2 regions of the Ruminococcus sp. Marseille-P328 genome follow, and region 2 is predicted to be linked to the other one. Evidence: riboswitches for the same ligand, from Rfam matches in the RefSeq annotation. Region 2 holds a riboswitch; the other holds the start of a gene.
The links. A riboswitch is a leader RNA that binds a small molecule or an ion and turns the genes downstream of it on or off. The one in region 2 is predicted to bind tetrahydrofolate.
Positions count from the first base shown of each region.

Region 1: linked by a shared signal. The riboswitch ahead of ACESTK_RS07030 (folate family ECF transporter S component) and the one ahead of folE (GTP cyclohydrolase I FolE) in region 2 are both predicted to bind tetrahydrofolate.

Region 1 covers NZ_CAXUBQ010000007.1:107,099-110,522, reverse strand. Annotated here, with positions in the region: gene ACESTK_RS07035 (N-acetyltransferase) at 121-876, shown strand; gene ACESTK_RS07030 (folate family ECF transporter S component) at 1,087-1,647, opposite strand; THF riboswitch at 1,734-1,835, opposite strand; gene ACESTK_RS07025 (hypothetical protein) at 2,362-3,424, shown strand, end outside.
Region 2 covers NZ_CAXUBQ010000024.1:63,938-67,361, reverse strand. Annotated here, with positions in the region: gene ACESTK_RS16065 (aminopeptidase P family protein) at 1-805, opposite strand, end outside; THF riboswitch at 939-1,035, shown strand; gene folE (GTP cyclohydrolase I FolE) at 1,287-1,844, shown strand; gene ACESTK_RS16055 (HD domain-containing protein) at 1,841-2,338, shown strand; gene folP (dihydropteroate synthase) at 2,378-3,187, shown strand; gene folK (2-amino-4-hydroxy-6-hydroxymethyldihydropteridine diphosphokinase) at 3,302-3,424, shown strand, end outside.

The DNA of each region.
Region 1 (3,424 bases), on a different contig from region 2:
TGAAAAAGGCTTTCTGCAAGATGTGTAAAAAGCAATCTGTCTTATAACAGACTATTTTCAGTTGCATTGCTGGATACAATTATGTATAATGACCCTAAACTTATAAAAGAAGGTTTTTTTATGGATAAAATCATTAAAGAAATTGAAGATATGTCACTAAATGCATGGCCCTCCCATAAAATGGAGCTTTATGATGGATGGATTCTCCGTTTTTCCTATTTTTATACACATAGAACAAACAGTGTGGAGCAGTTCGGAACTTCTACCCTTTCCTGGAGGGAAAAGGTTTCTTTCTGCGAAGCAGAGTATGCCCGACTGGGCAGCCCTGCAATTTTTAAGATCAGTCCTCTGGTTTCTCCGGATTTTGATTATCTTCTGGAAAACCGCAACTACGAAATCCAGCATACAACAAATGTTATGGCAGCCTCACTGGATGGAGCAGATCTTTCTGCGCCTTGCGATCTGGTAACTCTTACTGACGATATTCCAGATATTTGGATTGAAAGTCTTTTTGATCTGAAAGGCACCATTAATCCTGTTCACCGTGCTGTAGTTCCATCCATGTATCATGCCATCGTAAAAGACACCGTATGCGCCTCCATCTGGAGTAACGGAAAAATTATTGCAACCGGGCTTGGCATTCTGGATCGAAATTATATTGGATTGTACGCTATCCATGTTCGCGAAGATTTCAGACACAAGGGTTATGCTCGTCAGATTTGTACTGCACTTCTAAAAGAAGGAAAAAAGAAAGGCGCAACTAAGGCCTATCTTCAGGTAGTAGAGGGAAACACTCCAGCACGTAATCTTTATGAATCACTTGGACTTCATTATCTCTACACCTATTGGTTCCGGGTTCAGACACATACAAACTGAAAACTTTTCAGAACATGTTTAAAAAAGGCTGCGATCAGTGTTTATCCTGATCACAGCCTTTTATTTGGGAATCGTATTTTTTGACTTATTCAACAAGTTGATTTCTCAAACAATCAACTTTCCAGTAAGTGCATTGCTTCATAATCCATCTTATGCCATATTATTTAATTTGGGGTTTTGTATATAATTCAGCTCCTGGACTGCTGCCATTTATACGGTCTTCTTCTCCAGCTTAGCAGGTCTTATGTTTCCTACAACCATGCCTGTAAGCGGGCTGAAATAAAGAAGACTGGTAAGTACGCAGTAGATTGGAGTCATGATTGCAAACTGTACAAGACGTCCTGGCATAATTGCATAGAAGTTTGCTCCGATCATTACCAGTCCTGCAGTGGTCAGTCCAAGTGTTCCCACTACGCCAGAGACTGCAATTGCGACACACATAACAACAGTCTTTACTTTTCTGTTCTTTTCAGCCATTAGTTTTCCAGCCAGTCCGGGGATCACACCCCAGGCAACTGCTGATAAAGTAATCAGTGGATTAACTCCATAGCCTTTCATAAAACATCCAATGATATCGGCAACAGCACCTTCTACACCACCAGCTACAGGTCCCATCCAAAGACCTGCCAATACAGTGGCGACAGTTCCCAATGTAATTCGATATACACCAAGATCAATTACCAGAACGCGTGACAGCACAAGCTGGATTGCTACCAGCAGTGCAAGGAATACAAGAGTCTTAACACTCCATGTCTGTTTGTTTTTACGCATAAAAAAAACACCTCCATAATGATTAAAATAACAGAGTAGTTACCATAAATAATAATCCCTCCACATTATGAGATGTTCTCACATGTAGCAACGGGTGCGGAAAATATATCGTAAACAGTCCTGCTGCTTTTCGTTTCACGGCGACTCCCCAGCCAATGAACACTTGACGCATAAATTCCTACTTCGCTATTATTTATTTAAAATGATTATAGCACAAAATATAGAAATTTCAATATGTATTTGTTATAATATTCACATAAATAAATTAGTCGTTACTGTTTACTGGTAATGTTCCGCGAGTGTTTTTTGTGAACAAAGTTCACAGAAAACCCGAGAATCTTAGCGCGAAATCATGCGAATGCATGATTTCTGTGCATCGCGAAGCGCGTTACTGTTCACTGACAAATGTTTGTGCATACTCTCCTCTTTTTCGCATATTCTAAGAATATCTTCCCTTATATAGGAAAAATATTTGACAAAAAGGAGTGTTTCTATGAATATAAAATCCACAAACAAATCATCCTGCCAAAAACAGTCGCCACTACAGAATCCTTACAATGTTTTTTATAATAATTACATGAATACAAATGCTACTACAGAATGTACAGGACTTGGCTATCGTATGCCAGATAACTCGGAGGAATGGAATGCATGCCGAGAGGTTTTCGATTTTCTTCCTGTACCATTTCCGGATTCGGAGGATACAAAGCAACAATGAAAAATTTCACAAAACTATTACTTGGCTCTTTGGTACTGTTCTCTCTGTCAGGATGTACTGCCGGTGATATAATCACCAGCTATACTTCTACTTCTGATCAGAGTGAAACCACCTTACAGAACACTTCAGAAACGCCCAAACAGCGTGTTTATATGGATGAAATCAAAGGAACCCTTAAGGATTTCACCGGTGCCACCCTGACTATGGAAAGTCAGGAACAAACTTACGTTTTTGATCTTTCTGAAGCAACTTTGGAATGCGAAGATGGCATGATCACTGGAGATGAAATCAGTGTCATTTATGAGGGTCAGCTCTCTAACAAGGATACCAGCACTGTAAAAGCATTGAAAGTAGTAGACGACTTTCACAAAAAGCATCAGCTGGAAGTACGAAAGGCCTATGGGGAAGTACAGAGTCTGACTCCAAATACCATTACCATAAAAAATAAAAAAGGCAAAACAGCCACCTATCCAATCACTGGAACTGAACAATATTATCAGAATGGCATCCGCACCGGTGTATGGGTATACATTCATTTTAAAGGCAAGTTTGCTTCCAGTCAGGATACCCAAAGTTCTTCTCTTAATGCCAGTCATCTGAAAGTACTAAGCATTTCAGATATTGATCCGCTTACACTTCCAGATCCAACACCAACACCAGATCCTGCACAAGTTTCTGCCGATGACTCAGCAAAAGAACAGCAGATTCATGCAGAAATTCAGAATATTTCCCTGAATACGCTCACAGTTCTTCCCTCTGGCTCTGACAGCACAATAAATGTGGACTTGTCTCAGATTCCTTCTTACTTTAAAGGTGGAACAGCACCAGGCTCCTATGTAACCATAACTTGCACTGGACAATTTCAGGGAAATTCACTGGATGGTGTTACTGTTACAGCAGTCACCGGTGATGATCCGGATTCTCTTGGAAGCCGGGAAATTACCAGCTCAGTCAGCGGTACAATTATAGGCCATACAGCAAATACCGTCACACTTCAAACTGGCGATGGCGCAACCATAACCTGCTTTACAGAAGGGGCAAAGGATACCTCCACCAGTA
Region 2 (3,424 bases):
GAACTGTCATGTCTTTCTCAAATGTTTTTACATATTCATAAATGCTGTCATAGGGCAAAATGGTTACGCCATCCTTAGATAATGCGTCCAGAATTGAAGCCGAAAATGCTTTTTCATTTGCAAACAGCCTGATTTCTGTTTTGGTCATGACCAAATAAGAGAGAACAACCGGACAGCAATGTACATCGCCGCCACGAATATTCAGCAGCCATGCAATGTCATCCAGAGAAGTCAGTACAAATCCATCTGCACCTTTCTCTTCCATTGATTTACGGATTCTTCCACATTTGTCAGCACGGGATTCGCCTGCCCATTTTACATCCAGTTCCATAACCGGTTCGCAGGAAAGTGCCGGACGATCTTCCCAGATTTCTCCTACCAGATCAGAATCCGTCTGAAGAGTGGCTCCTTTTTTTGCAAGAAGTTCGGCCAGTTCATCTGCTTCTTCGGCGCTGACGGTTCTTCCGTCAAAACCAAGGCACATTCCCTCGCCTAATTTTTCTTCCAGAAACTGGTGCACAGTGGGAACATCTGGTTCTCCCATTTTAAAAAGCTCTACACCCGTTCCCTCCAGCTGTGCGGCCGCCTGGATGAAATATCTTCCATCTGTCCACAATCCAGCCATATCCTGCATGATGACTGCTCTGCCGGCAGATCCGGTAAAACCTGTAATATATTTTCTGCACTTAAAGTATTCTCCTACATATTCAGATGCATGAAAATCATCTGTGGGAACAAGATAAGCATCTATTTTCTTCTCTGCCATTACTTCCCGAAGTGCGGTGATTCGTTCTTTAACTGTCATAAAACTGACTCCTTCCAGTGAATTTTGTCTATTCCTATTATAATATCCACGTTACCCTTTCGCAACCTGTTTAAGAAAAAACACTTTTCTATTCCCAAAAGACGTGATATACTAACTTTCGAAATGAATGATATGCAAAATAGGATTTTATGCGTCAAGTGTTCGGTGAATGGGGAGTTGTCACTGAAACGAAAAGCACGTCTTACGGTATATTATCCGCACCCGTTGCAAGCACTATAAGAGGGATATCTCATATTGTGTCAGAGCCTGCCCGAAAGGAGCTTTCTGCAAGATGCACATTGCGATTTGTGGAAACGTTTTTTAACAGGCTCAAGGGAATGTTTTCGACATACATTCTATCACAATTGGAGATATCCTTTTTTGCGTATTAAGCAGGCAGATATTCGAATTCGAAAATCCTTCCCCGGTTTTATCAAAAAAGGATAGTCTCCGCAATCAAATACAAAGGAGGTTATTTTTAATGGTTGACAAACAAAAAGTAGAACAGGCCATCCGCCTGCTTCTGGAAGGAATCGGTGAGGATATTACCCGGGAGGGACTGATTGATACTCCCGACAGAATTGCACGTATGTGCGAGGAAATTTACGGTGGTCTCGATCAGGAAGCAGATCACCATTTACTGAAGCAGTTTCCAGTAGAAAATAATGAGATCGTATTGGAAAAAGATATTACTTTTTACTCTATGTGCGAGCATCATCTGATGCCTTTTTATGGTAAGGCGCACCTGGCTTATATTCCCGATGGAAAAGTCACAGGATTAAGCAAGCTGGCACGTACGGTAGAGGTTTATGCCAGAAGACCGCAGATCCAGGAACGCCTCACAGTACAGATTGCGGACGCTCTGGAGCGTGCCCTCTCTCCGAAGGGAATTATGGTTATGCTGGAAGCAGAACACACCTGCATGACCATGCGAGGCGTTAAAAAGCCAGGAAGCAAAACAATTACAACTGTAACCCGCGGAGCCTTCAAAGAAGATAAGGAGCTGCAGAAAATGTTCCTTTCCATGGTCGGAAAATGAGCAGTTCTTTTTCTGAAACAAACCGTATTTCTTTAATCTGGCGGCATCCCCTTTATCAAAAGCACTGTGAGAAAATACAGGAGCTTGAAAAAGATCGTATTTTCTGCAGACATACGCCGGAACACTTTCTGGATGTTGCCAGGCTGATGTATATTTATTCTCTGGAAAACAAGCTTAATCTGTCCAGGGAAATCATTTATGCCACTGCTCTTCTTCATGACATTGGCCGTGCGCAGCAATATCTGTCGGGTATTTCTCATGACATTGCAGGAGCTGAAATAGCCGGAAAGATTCTGGCAGATCTGCATTTTAAAGAGCAGGAAAAAGAGGAAATATTATCTGCGATCAGTCAGCACAGGACGGATGGATCTGATAATGTGTTGGCTATGCTGCTATATAAGGCTGATAAAAAGTCCAGAAATTGTTTTTCATGTTCAGCAGCTTCAGAATGTTACTGGCCTTCTGAGAAAAAAAATCTGACAATTGAATATTAAGCCTTCTAAAAAATCTAACAGAAAGGATGGTTTCTATTTATGAAAATTGGAAATCGTTTTTTTGATACACAAAATCACACTTATATAATGGGAATTTTAAATATTACTCCTGATTCTTTTTCCGATGGCGGGAAATGGAATCATTTAGATGAAGCTTTGCGGCATACAGAAGCCATGATCGCGGATGGTGCGGATATTATCGATATTGGCGGGGAGTCTACGCGTCCCGGACACACGCCGGTCAGTGCAGAGGAAGAAGCTCAGAGAGTTTTGCCCGTTATCGAAGCGGTCAGAAAACGTTTTGACATTCCCATTTCTGTAGATACCTTCAAAAGCAGCGTGGCAGAAAGTGCGATTCAGGCCGGTGCAGATCTGGTCAACGATATCTGGGGATTAAAATATGATTCTGAAATGGGAGCTGTAATTGCCAAATATGATGTTGCATGCTGTCTCATGCACAATAAGTCCAATACAGAATATAACAATTTTCTCATTGATATGCTTTCTGAGACACAGGAATGTGTCAATCTTGCAAGAAAAGCAGGAATCAAAGATGAGAAAATCATTCTCGATCCAGGGGTTGGATTTGGAAAAACATTTGAGATGAATCTGGAAACTATGAATTATCTGGAGCTTTTTAAGAATCTGGGCTTTCCGGTTCTTCTTGGCACCTCACGCAAGTCGATGATCGGACTGGCACTTGACCTGCCTGTAGACCAGCGTGTAGAGGGAACACTGGCTACCAGTGTAATTGGTGTGATGAAGGGCTGTTCTTTTGTGCGTGTTCATGATGTCAAGGAGAACAGACGCGTGATCCAGATGACAGAAGCAATTTGGGGTTGTAATTGAGAGTAAAGAGGACATTCGCAATCCGCTTTGCTACTTGCTCATGAACGCAGTCGCGAAACGATTGCGTTCAAATTCCTCAAAATTGTAAATAGTCAACAGAAAGGAACAACTGTTATGGATGAAACCAGATTTGATAAAATAGAAATTAAAGAACTGGAAATTTTTGCCAACCATGGTGTCTATCCGGAAGAAAATGTACTTGGACAAAAATTTGTTATTTCTGCCACCCTCTTTACC